Regions from separate parts of the Actimicrobium sp. CCC2.4 genome, predicted to be linked through region 3. Evidence: predicted binding sites of a transcription regulator. Region 3 holds the regulator's gene; each other region holds the start of a gene.
What was found. Region 3 encodes LexA, which represses DNA repair genes until DNA is damaged. Its sites were predicted from a motif close to ACTGTATNNNNATACAGT; they were not measured.
Positions count from the first base shown of each region.

Region 1: recA (recombinase RecA) is a predicted target of LexA. The motif match lies at 1,854-1,871, and genes of this name have one in related genera.
Region 2: imuA (translesion DNA synthesis-associated protein ImuA) is a predicted target of LexA. The motif match lies at 2,186-2,203, and genes of this name have one in related genera.

Region 1 covers NZ_CP133777.1:3,968,202-3,972,430, forward strand. The annotation lists gene recX (recombination regulator RecX) at 147-632, opposite strand; gene recA (recombinase RecA) at 679-1,791, opposite strand; gene RHM62_RS18300 (hypothetical protein) at 1,998-3,023, shown strand; gene RHM62_RS18305 (hypothetical protein) at 3,170-3,799, opposite strand.
Region 2 covers NZ_CP133777.1:2,673,255-2,677,483, forward strand. The annotation lists gene RHM62_RS12205 (DUF3047 domain-containing protein) at 1-671, opposite strand, end outside; gene RHM62_RS12210 (3'-5' exonuclease family protein) at 671-2,059, opposite strand; gene imuA (translesion DNA synthesis-associated protein ImuA) at 2,255-3,052, shown strand; gene RHM62_RS12220 (DNA polymerase Y family protein) at 2,988-4,229, shown strand, end outside.
Region 3 covers NZ_CP133777.1:2,199,165-2,203,393, forward strand. The annotation lists gene RHM62_RS10290 (ArnT family glycosyltransferase) at 1-1,331, shown strand, start outside; gene cynS (cyanase) at 1,428-1,871, shown strand; gene lexA (transcriptional repressor LexA) at 1,961-2,623, opposite strand; gene rpsF (30S ribosomal protein S6) at 2,843-3,211, shown strand; gene priB (primosomal replication protein N) at 3,227-3,547, shown strand; gene rpsR (30S ribosomal protein S18) at 3,534-3,824, shown strand; gene rplI (50S ribosomal protein L9) at 3,862-4,229, shown strand, end outside.

The DNA of each region.
Region 1 (4,229 bases), 1.8 Mb from region 3:
ACTGCAAAAACCGAGAAAGTGTAGCACAGCTCGATTTGCCGTTACCACCCGGTAGACCGGCAGCGACGATATTTCGCTTCGCTTACGGCCGCTTGTCCATGGCCTATTGCCTAAAGCCTGCGCAACTCATCTGATGCCGGCCCCAATCAGTCGTCATCGCCTGGCAACCACTCGTCGTCACCGCGCAGGCGCATCGCCGCCTGAATCGCCTTGTGCGAGAACCCGCGTTGCTGCATGAAGCGCATTTGCTTGCCGCGCGCGGCGGCGTCGGCGGGTGGCGCGCCGAATTTGCGCAGCCAGACTTCGCGGGCACGCGCCAGCTCGTCGACTTGCAGGCGTCCTTTCAGATCGCTCAAGGCTTCGCCCTGGATGCCATGGCTTTGCAGTTCGGAGACGATGCGGTTGTTGCCGAACCGGGCGGCACGACGATGGATCAGGGATTCGGAGAAGCGGGCTTGCGAGAGAAATTTGGCGTTTTCCAGCCAGTCGAGCAAGGCGTCGACATCGTCGCCCTCTTGCGCATGGCGCTGCAACTTGCGCGCCAGTTCAAGACGGCTGTGTTCACGCATCGACAGAAAGCGCAAGGCCCGCGCCTTCAGACTGACTTTAACGCTGCCACCCGGCCTTGCCATCAGGCCGGTAAGACGGTTGTCAGTCTGTCAGCGCGGGTGACATCGCTCATTCGGCGACGACATCCTTGCCTTCGATCGCGGCTTTGTCGGCGGCTTTGTCAGCCGCTTTTTTCTTGGCCGGCTCGGTACCTTTGAGGGCGCCCAGTTCAGGCACGCCCAGCGAGACACGCACCTTGTTTTCGATTTCGCGGGCCAGCTCGGGACGCTCTTTCAGGAAGGTCCGTGCATTGTCCTTGCCCTGGCCGATCCGTTCGCCGTTGTAGCTGTACCAGGCTCCGGCTTTTTCAACGATCTTGGCATCGGCACCGAGGTCGAGGATTTCACCTTCACGGGATACGCCTTCGCCATACAGGATGTCGAAATGCGCTTCTCGAAATGGCGGCGCGATCTTGTTCTTGACGACCTTGACTTTGGTTTCGTTGCCGATGACTTCGTCGCCGGACTTGATCGAACCGGTACGACGGATGTCGAGCCGCACCGACGCATAGAACTTCAGGGCATTGCCGCCGGTGGTGGTTTCGGGATTGCCGAACATGACGCCGATTTTCATGCGGATCTGGTTGATGAAGATGACCAGCGTGTTGGTGCGGTTGATCGAACCGGTCAGCTTGCGCAGTGCTTGCGACATCAGTCGTGCCTGCAGGCCCGGCAGCGAGTCACCCATGTCGCCTTCGATTTCGGCACGTGGCGTCAAGGCCGCGACCGAGTCGATGACGATCAGGTCGACGCCGCCCGAGCGCACCAGCGCATCGGTAATTTCAAGGGCCTGTTCGCCGGTATCGGGCTGCGAGATCAGCAGTTCGGACAGGTTGATACCCAGCTTCTGGGCGTAGCCGACATCGAGCGCGTGTTCGGCATCGATGAAGGCACAGGTGCCGCCCAGCTTTTGCATTTCGGCGATGGTTTGCAGCGTCAGCGTGGTTTTGCCGGAGGATTCTGGACCGTAGATTTCGACGACACGGCCGCGTGGCAAGCCACCGACGCCGAGCGCGATATCGAGGCCGAGCGAGCCGGTCGAGACGACCTGGACTTCTTCGACCACTGCACCGTCAGCCATGCGCATGACCGAACCTTTGCCGAACTGTTTTTCAATCTGGGCCAGCGCTGCGGCCAGCGCCTTGCTTTTATCTGAACCGGATACGGCTTTTTTGTCGTCCATGAATGTACTTTCAGCGGTAGGTAGCTAACGAGATGGCGTCAGCAAAGTGAATCACAACCCGAACTGTATAAAAAAACAGTGGTTTATGCAAGCAGGGGTTTTTGCGGGAGATCAACGATGATTGACGGCGTCGCTCCGGCGACGGCGCGCAGACCGGGATCATCATGCTCCACGGGGCTAGAAGATACATGACGAAATAATAGTCTGTGCGTCCAATGGTAATCTTCGACCTCACTACCCTGATCGCTACCCTGTACCGGCCTGTGCCGTGGCCATTTATTCCACCGGATTCGCACCGCCCCTTGCCCTACGACACCACTCCTGCTATCCATTCACCGCGCCGGCGTGCCAGCGACCGCATCGTGCCCGTCGAGCCGCCGCGCTCCAGGCCGGTGACGACGACGGTCGCGGCCATCCTCATGCTGCTGTTGCATGGACTGGTGCTATGGCTGATCCTCTACCATCAAAACAATCTGCCATTGCCTGTGCAGGGCAAGCGCGATGTCGAGACCACGCTGATGATGATCCCGAATACGCCGGACCGGTCCGCCCAACCGAAGCGGGCGCGTGGCGCCGATGTGCCTGCCAAGCCCGTGGTCAAGCCGGTCGCCAGGCCGCGACCGCCGCCGCAGCGGCAAGCCGCAGCACGTCCGAGCAAGCCACGTGCGGCACCCGAACCCGCCATCACGCAACAGCCACTGAAACGCGCCGTACCGCCGCCGGAGCCCGATCCCGCAGATGATTTTTCAAGCCGGCTGGCAGCGCGCCAGCAACAACGTGCCGAGGCCGAATCGCAGGAGCGTCAGACCCAGGCCGCGCGCGGTACCCCCGAGCAGCAGGATAACGAACGCGGCCGTCAGGCCGCACTGGCCAATATTGCGACCAGCATGAAGGCGGCCGGCATTGAAAAGGAAAGTGGCGGCGGCCTGTTCCAGTTGCGCAGTGTCGGCGCGCACAATGCGGAGTTCCTGTTCCGCGGCTGGAAAAAAGAAGCCAGCCGTAACTGGAGCCAGATTCTCAATGTCGAACAGGGCAGCGAAGAAGACGTGCGCATCGCCGTGGTCAAGAAGATGATCGAGATCATCCGCGAGCACACACAGGAAGATTTCACGTGGGATTCACGCCGCTTGGGCAAGACCATCACGCTCAGCGCCAAACCGGCAGATCAGGCCGGACTGCAGCAATTTCTGCTGCGCGAGTTTTTTCCGGATTACAGTCCGACGCGGCGCTAGCGCTGTCTTGTCTGAACCCACCGAACGCAGATCGTAGGGTGCAACAACCGCAGGGCATTGCACCGAATGGATCACTTGCGGTTGATGAGACTGTAAGCACTCCGTCATGACCAAGCCGGGGGCGGCCCGCATAAACGCTAACATCCCTAGACAGCACGCGTCGTAAGTTGGGTTGGGTTGGGTTGGGAAGCCCAGCATTCATGCGGGTTACGGTCGTCGGTAGCTTGGCTTGTCTGTGCTCCGCCACGACCTAGCCGGGGGCGGCCCGGCAGCCGGACCGGCATGCGGTCCCTTCTTTTTGCTTCGCCAAAAAGAGAGTAACCAAGAAAAAGGCGACCGCGAGACTGCTGCCCTTCGGGTTCCCAAAAGCCGGAGCCAGTCAGGGGGAAGGCCGCAAACTCGCTACGCTCAGACAGTGCGGCCTTCTGATCCCCTGCCTGACTCCGGCTTTTGGCAGCTATCTCAATGCGGAACAGGTCAACGGCCACTTCAACGGCAACGGCAACGGCAACGGCAACGGCAACGGCAACGGCAACGGCAACGGCAACGGCAACGGCAACGGCAACGGCAACGGCAACGGCAACGGCAACGGCAACCCCGTGTCGTTGCCGTTGAAGTTGAAGTTGTTTTTGAAGTTGCTTTGGAAGTTGCGGTTGCTTTTGACGTGGTTGTTGACCTTGACCTGCTCCGCATTGAGGCAGCTGCCAAAAACGGTAGTCAGGCAAGGGATAAGAGGGCCGCACTGTTTGAGGTGAAGCAGGGGTTTCGGATCGCATGCGATCCGCCTGCGTAACGGGATTCGCTTGCAAGCGAATCTGCGCCCTGCAAGGGCAGCGAGTTTGCGGCACTCCCCTTGCCTGACTACCGTTTTTGGGAACCCGCAGGGCAGCCGCATCGCGGTCGCCTTTTTCTTGGTTACTTACTTTTTGGCGAAGCAAAAAGAAGTGACCGGCTGCCGGGCCGCTCCCGGCTTGGTCGTGGCGAAGCACATAAAAACCAAGCTACCGGCGACCGTAACCCGCATGAATGCTGAGCTTCGCAACCCAACCCAACTTGCGAAGCGTGCTGTCCAGGAACGCTAGCGCCTATGCGGGCCGCTCCCGGCTTGGTAGTGGCGAAGCACAAACAAACCAAGCTACCGACGACCGCAACCCACATGAATCCCGGGCTTCGCAACCCACCGATGAACCGTGCAAATGAGGAAAG
Region 2 (4,229 bases), 470 kb from region 3:
GCCTGCTCGCCCGTGTTGTCGGTATCCGTCGCCAGTGCCACCACGACCACATCCGGCGCTTCTTCGCCGAAGGCGGTCCTGAAATCCGCCGCGACGTCACGTGTTTCGGTGATCCACTGGCCGGCCTTGTCGCTGCCGCTTTCGACCACCAGCATGCGGGCGCGGTCGGTGTAGGTGTTGTCTTGCCAGGTGCCTACCGGCTGGCGGTTATCCCACAGGTAATTGATCGCGGCGGTCGGGATTTTCATGCCGTAGAGGGCTTCGCCGATCTTCAGTTTGGCGCGGGTGGCGAAACTGAGTTTCTCGACCGGATAGTCGAACAGCACATAGATGCGGCCGGCATAATCGTCGCCGGATTTTTTGGTCATGTCGGCACCCTTCACGGGAGCGGCGATCTTCCAGCGCCAGCGCAACAGCGGGGTTTTTTTCAGGTCGATGCGTACCGTGTGCGCCATGATCGACATCGAGTGATCGGCCTCAGCCTTGAGCACGGTCTGGCCTTCGTCGCGCACCAGCGTGTAGATGGTATCCGGCACTTTGGCGGCCGGCTTGACAACACTCCAGCCAATGACCGGCGCGCCGGCTTGCATTTGCGAGAACGCCGGAATATCCACTGCCTGCGCGCTGGCAGACGCCAGCAAGCACAACAGACTGGAGGCAATTTTTTTCATCAGGGTACGCCTCGATAAAGTGGGGTGATCTGGTCCGGCATGGACGCCAGTTTTTTATGCAAAAGCTGGTAGACGTCGCGGTCAAAGCGCGGCGGTGCCTGTTCGGTCAGTTGCCGCGCTTCGGCTTCACTGGCAGCCGTGCCCAGATAGCTCCAGTTGTCGATGACATGCAGGGCCGCTTCTTCACGGATGCCGATCGGCCCGGCATAGGGCCACGGATGCAGGCGGCTGGTTTCGAGTGCCATGCGCAAGCGCGCGGTATGCGACGCGAGGCTTTCACGCGCGCAGCACGCGCCCTTGCACTGACCGACCTGGCTGGCAAAACACGGCTTGCCGGCAGCGACTTTTTCCAATCCGAGCAAGACCAGGCAAAGCTGGTGCGCAGTGGCGATGGCCGTGAGCGCGGTGGTGGCCTTGCGGTGGGTGGCAAACGGACCGAACAGCTCGGCCTCGTCGGCGGCGGGCAAGTCGTCGGTCTTGACCAGCGTGATCTGCGATTGCGCATCAAGACGCCAGAGGCAGGCGGCACTCGAACGGCGCAATTGCCGGTTATGCGATGGCGACAGTTGCTTGACCAGCATCGCTTCCTTGAGCAGCGCACCCAGCTCGCCGGCGGTGGCAATCCATTCGATGCGGCGGATTTGCTGCGATAGTTCCAGCTCCTTGGCGGAAAGATGGTCGCCACTGAAATGCGACAGCACGCGCCGGCGCAAGTTGTTGGCCTTGCCGACATACAAGGGCAGCGCGCCCTCGCCAAAAAACAGGTACACGCCGTGTGTGGACGGCAAGTCATCGACCATCGCGGCATCGAGCTGCGAGGGCAAATTCGGCCGTGCGGTCAGTTCCTTGATGGCGGCATTGATCTGTGCATGCGGGAAGGTGGCGTGGATGGTTTCCCAGAATTGCCAGATCAGCTGGGCGTCGCCGAGCGCGCGATGGCGTTCGGTCACCTGCAACTGATGGCGCTCGGCCAGTGTATCGAGATTGTGCTTGGCAAATTCGGGATAGAGCTTGCGCGAGAGTTTGACGGTACACAGCACGGTCGGCCGGAAGTCGATGCCGACGCGCTTGAATTCGTTCTTCAGAAAGCCGTGGTCGAAACGCGCATTGTGCGCCAGAAAAATACGCCCTTCGAGCCGCTGATGGATCTCGGCTGCCAGCTCGTCGAAGCCCGGGGCATCGGCCACCATCGCATTCGAAATTCCGGTCAGACCTTCGATGAATTCGGGAATATGCCGATGCGGATTGACCAGACTGCTCCAGTGCCGCACGCCATCTTCATCGACTTCAACGATGCCGACTTCGGTGATCCGGTCAATGACGGCGGTGGCGCCGGTGGTTTCTAGGTCGACAAAGGCGAGGCGGGGATGGACCGGGTTATAGGCCATTGGGAAAGTCTTTCACTACAGCAGCTCCAGGCGGAAAAATCCTCGCCAGAGTAGCGGTTCACGCATTGCTGCTCAAGAAATATTTATCGAAAAACGCCTTGACGGCACGTACCCAAAATCACATATACTGTTCATCCATACAGTGTTTTACGAAACACCTGGAAAATTGCCTTGCTCATCATAACGGAGATTCCCATGCTCGCATCCACCACCCGCTTTGCCACCCCTGCCGTCGCCAATGCCCTGCTGGCGACCATGCCGGACACTGTCTGGCGCGGCAACCAGATGGGATCGCAGCGGGCGGTGACGACGCCGTCGGGGTTCAGCGCGCTGGATCGGGAGTTGCCCAATGGTGGCTGGCCGGCGTCAGTGCTGATCGAGTTGCTGCTGGCACAGCCGGGCATCGGCGAATTGCGTTTGCTGGCACCGCTGATCGCATCACTCACGCAGGCCAAAAAAACCGTGATCCTGATGGCACCGCCGCATATTCCATTCGCGGCTGCACTGGCCGAACTGGGTATCGACCTGACGCACATCCTGCTGGTCGAGGCTGAAAAGCCGGCCGACCGCATCTGGGCCATCGAGCAAGCACTCAAGAGTGCCAGTTTCGGCGCGCTATTGTGCTGGTTGCCGCAATGCCGCGCGGATCATTTGCGCCGGTTGCAACTGGCTGCCGGCGGCGGCGAAGGGTTGACTTTCGTGTTCCGCCCGGCGGCGGCGCAACACGAATCCTCGCCGGCACCGCTGCGCATGGTGTGCCGGGCGGCAGCATCGGGCCAGTTGTCGGTCGAGGTGATCAAACGCCGCGGCCCGGTACACAGCCAGCCCGTGATCCTGCCGCTGGCGGTGCCGGCGGTACTGGATCAGCCTTTTGCCGAGCGCCGCGTCGCTGATATTCTTCCCTTCACCTTACCGGTCAACTCACGCCATGCTGTGGATCGCCCTGCACTTTCCGCAACTGCCACTCGATACCGTACTGCGCTGCCGGCCTGAGGCCGCGACCACGCCGGTCGTGGTGGTCGAACGCAAACGGGTCATCGGGGCAAACCAGCCAGCTACCGGGTGCGGAATCGCAGCAGGCATGTCGGAGGCGAACGCCTGGAGCATGCGCGCCGGCTTGCTGTCTCTTCCGCGCACGCCGGCACAAGAGCTGGAAGCCCTGCACGAAGCGGCGCTGTGGGCCTTGCATTTCACGCCGCAAGTGGTGGTGCGGGATGCCGGCTTGTTGCTTGACATCACTGCCAGTCTGCGACTGTTCGGTGGTTTCGACAATCTGTTGGCACAACTCACCGGCGGCATCGATGACCTTGGCTTGCACGCCCACATGGCGTGCGCACCGACGGCTAGCGCAGCGCAACTGCTGGCGCACAGCGCCGGCGTCTGGCAAGACAAAACCCTGGACGGGATGCTGGCACCGGTGCCATTGGCGGCAATTGCTTCGGCGCGCCCGCATCTTGATACGCTTCTTGGCATCGGTTGCCACACGCTGGGCCAGTTGCGCCGGATGCCGCGTACCGGTATTGGACGACGCTTCGGCAATGAGCTGCTGCGCGAGATAGACCGTGCCTACGGTGACGAAGCCGAGGTCCACGCCTGGTTCACGGCACCAGTAAGTTTTGATGTCCGTCTGGAATTACCTGCGCAAGTCAGCCATACCGATGCGCTGCTGTTTGCCGCGCGCCGTCTGCTATTGCAACTGACCGGCTGGCTCAATGCCCATCAGTCGGCCATCAGCAGTATCACGCTATGGCTGCACCATGAACCGACCCGCCAGCGCGATCATCGCAGCACGCCAGTCCATATCCAGCTCGCCAGCGCCAGCCGCGATCCGGCCCACCTGACGCTATTGCTGCGCGAACGGCTCGGGCAAGTCGCATTAATTGCACCTGTCATCGAACTGTCGCTGGCAGCCGACGAGATCGTTGCGCTGGCAGCGCCGAACACTGAACTGTTTCCGACCGCAGCATCGCAAAACGAAAGCATAGGTTTGCTGGTCGAGCGCCTGCAGAGCCGTCTTGGCAACGATGCGGTACGCCGGCTCTCACTGGTCGCGGATCACCGGCCTGAAAAAAGTTATGCCTTGCTACCGGTACGACAATCGTCTGCGCGGCTTGTCAGCCCTTCTTTGCAAGCTATCTTGCCGCGTCCAACCTGGTTGCTGGCCCGGCCG
Region 3 (4,229 bases):
TGTTGCTCGGCTGCCTGGGCACCCTGACGCAAACGCACATGATGATGCCCGACGTTCCGTTGCTGGCCGGATTTGCGCTGTCGGCCTGGGGATTTTCGCGGGTATTGACGACGATGAGGGCGGGGGGGTTGCTGCTTGGCGTTGGTGTCGGGATCAGTTTTCTGTCGAAAGGGGTGATCGGGCCTGCCGTCATTGGCATCACCGCATTGATGTTGCCGGTATGTTTTGCCGAGTGGCGCACGTGGCCTTATTTTCGCGGACTGATAATTGCGCTGGCGACATCCTTGCCGATGCTGCTGGTCTGGCCGTTCCTGCTGTATCTCCGTTCGCCCGCCATGTTCATGGTCTGGTTCTGGGAAAACAACTTCGGGCGTTTTTTCGGATTCTCGGTGGTGCATATGGGAACAGAACATCCAAAGGGATTTTGGCTGCAGACGCTGCCCTGGTTTGCGTTTCCCTCATTGCCATTGGCGCTGTATGCGCTTTGGCGGCAGAGGCAGATTGCGTTGATTCATCCGGCGATGCAATACGGATTGGTCGCTACACTGGTGATGATGTTGGTGCTGTCGGTGTCGGAGTCAGTGCGTGCAGTGTATGCATTGCCGCTGCTGGTTCCGCTGTCCATTCTGGCAGCGCCATCGGTGTCGTTCGTCCCCCATCTACTGGAACGGCTCTGGGTAAAAAGTAGCCAGTGGCTGTTCGCGCTGCTTGCCGGCGTGATCTGGCTGGGCTGGGTCATCATGATGATGACCGGCGCGCCGCCGTCCTGGCCTTGGCTGCTGCGGGTCTTGCCAGCAGATTTTATTCCAGAGTTTGACCTGCCGACGTTTGCACTGGCTCTGTCTCTGACGGGCGCGGCCTGGTATGCACAACGCCTGTTCGCCCGGCACCCGGCCAAGGGCCTGACCAGTTGGCTCACCGGACTGACGCTGACATGGGCGCTGCTGACTACGCTATGGATGCCGTGGCTGGACTACGGGAAAAGTTATCAGCAAGTGTTTTCGGCTATTCCGTGGCCATCATCGACCGGGTGTGTGGCCAGCGTCGGCATGGGAGAAAGCGAGCGGGCCATGCTCGACTATGTCGCCCATCGCATCACGATACGGCGTGAAATTCTTCCCGGTGCCACGTGCGATGTCTTACTGATGCAAGGGTATGCGACCAGTGGCAGCAAGGAGGTCGACCCGTCGCTCTGGGAGCCGATCTGGGACGGTGCCCGCCCTGGCGATGACTGGCAACACTTCTGGCTGTTTCGTGCCCGGCAGAGCGCACCAATATCGGCCGTTGCGAGCATCAAGGTTGACGAAAAGCGGCGTCTCGCCGGTTTCTGATAACGATAATGGGGCGATCCATGAGCAACTGGTGTTCGTTTGGATGGCATGGTGCTTGCTCGGTGGAGCTGGTCATTTCACCCCGGAGAACACCTAATGGATCGTCACCAAGTCACCCTGAAAATTTTATCTGCCAAAGTGCGTCAGCACATGACCTGGAGCGGCATCGCAGAAAAAGTCGGCAATAGCAAGGAATGGACGACCGCGGCCATGCTTGGCCAGATGACTTTCAGTGCTGCGCAGGCGGCCATCGCAAAAGACCTGTTTGATCTGACCGACGAAGAAACCGCCTGGTTGCAGATCGTGCCTTACAAAGGATCACTGCCTACCGCCGTTCCGACCGATCCGCTGATTTATCGCTGGTACGAGATCGTCAGCATTTACGGCAGCACCATTAAAGAATTAATCCATGAAGAGTTCGGCGACGGCATCATGAGCGCGATCGATTTCAAGATGGATATTCAGCGTGAAGCCGACCCCAAAGGAGATCGCGTCAATGTCGTGTTGAGCGGCAAGTTTCTGCCGTACAAAGAATATTGATCACGCTATCGCTGCCGGGGCACCACCGTTATCTACCTAAGGTGGATGCCTAGCATTGATCCGCGCACGAACGAGATGCGCAGCCGGCTTCAGTTCCAACTGCGCAGCAGGCCGACAGCCAATCCCTCCAGTGAAAAATCATCCCGCTCTGGATCGATGCGTATCGGTTTGAAGTCAGCGTTCTCGGGCAACAGTTCGATCAGGTCATCCGACTTGTGATACCGCTTGACCGTCACGTCGTCGCCAAGGCGCGCAACGACGATCTGGCCGTTGCGGGCATTGTCGGATTTTTTGACGGCAAGCAGGTCGCCATCGATGATGCCGGCGTCCCGCATCGACATGCCGCGCACCTTGAGCAGGTAATCCGGTTTGGCACTGAACAAGGACGGATCAACCTGATAAGTCGCTTCAACGTGCTCCAGCGCCAGGATGGGCGACCCTGCGGCAACCCTGCCTATCAGTGGCAAGCTCAATTGCATCAACGCAGGGTGGGGCAGCACCAACTGCCGGCTGTCCCGTTCGTTCGCGAGTTCGGTGGCGGACTTGATCAGCCGGATGCCGCGCGACGTGCCGGGGGAGATTTCGATGGCGCCTTTGCGGGCCAGTGCCTGCAGATGTTCTTCAGCGGCATTGACCGAGCGAAAGCCCAGTTCCCTGGCGATTTCGGCCCGCGTCGGCGGAAAACCGGTATTGATGATCGCGTCGCGAATGAGATTCAGGATTTGTTCCTGCCGCGCGGTAAGTTTGATCATGGTGTTGGCGCTTTGCTGTGTGAATGAACAGGCTGTAGTTTTATACAGTGAGCCGTCAAATGCAAGCCATTACAGGGCTTGCAGGAGCCATTCGACAGCAAAGGTGGGCAATCATTGAGTTTTATCAGCTTTGCGGGTATCCTTGCCGACTTTCCTCTTCCCACACTCGTCTTGACGCCGGGGTGGGCGTTATTTTCAATCCGTCCAACAGGAGATTGCATGCGTCATTATGAAATAGTATTTATCGTCCATCCGGATCAGAGCGAGCAAGTGCCCGCCATGATCGAACGTTACAAGGCTGTCGTTGCAGCCCACAGTGGCGTTGTCCACCGCGTTGAAGATTGGGGTCGTCGTCAGATGGCTTACCTGATCCAGAAGCTCGCCAAAGCACACTATGTTTGCATGAACATCGAATGCGACAACGAGACCCTGGTCGAAATCGAAACCGGTTTCAAATTCAATGATGCAGTCCTGCGTCACCTGACCGTCAAGTTGAAGAAAGCCGAAACCGCTCCTTCGCCAATGATGAAGGCAGTACAAAAGGAAGATGCGGCCAAGAGCCATCGTTCCGAGGCACCTGCAGCGTAATTGTTACCAGGAAGAGTGAACCAGCTTCAGTTTGTTGCCAGCATTGCCGAGCGTGAACTCATGCGCTACACACCGGCTGGCATCCCGATCGTGTCCGCAAAATTGCAGCACGCATCGACGCAAACCGAAGCCCGGGTAGAACGACAAGTCGAGTTCGAGATTTCTGCCATTGCAGCAGGCGAAATTTCAGGCCGCTTTGATCAAGCCCGATTGGGCGCGATGTTCCGCTTCACCGGTTTCCTGGCACGCAAGAACCGCAACAGTAAAAGTCTCGTGTTTCACATCATTGATTTCGAACCAACCTCAGATACAGGAGCCTCAAATGGCATTCGGTAAAAAATTCGACAAGAACAAGCTCAAGCTTAAAGAAAAACGCAAACAACAGAATCCATTGTTCAAGCGTAAGAAATTCTGCCGCTTCACCGCTGCACACGTGGAACAGGTCGACTACAAAGACGTCGATACGCTCAAGGATTTCGTCCAGGAAAACGGCAAGATCATGCCAGCCCGCCTGACCGGTACCCGTGCTCACTATCAACGCCAGGTCGACACTGCAATCAAGCGCGCACGTTTCCTCGCGCTGCTGCCGTACACCGACCTGCACCACGCGTAATTGACGCAAACGTCAATTACCCAATTCGGAGAAAAATATGCAAATCATTTTGTTAGAAAAAGTCGTTAACCTTGGCAATCTTGGCGAAGTCGTCAAGGTCAAGGACGGTTATGCCCGTAACTTCCTGATCCCGCAGCGCATGGCGCGTCGTGCGACCACCAGCGCTGTCGCTGAATTCGAAGTCAAGCGCGCGGAACTGGAAAAAATCGCTGCCGAGAAATTGGCCGAAGCCCAAGCGCATGGCGAAAAGCTGGCCGGCATGACCGTCCAAATTTCGCAAAAGTCGGGTGTTGATGGTCGTCTGTTTGGTTCAGTTACCAATGCAGACATCGCCGATGCGTTGACCAAGCAGGGTTTCGCTGTCGAGAAAGCGCAAGTGCGCCTGCCAACAGGCCCATTGAAGAC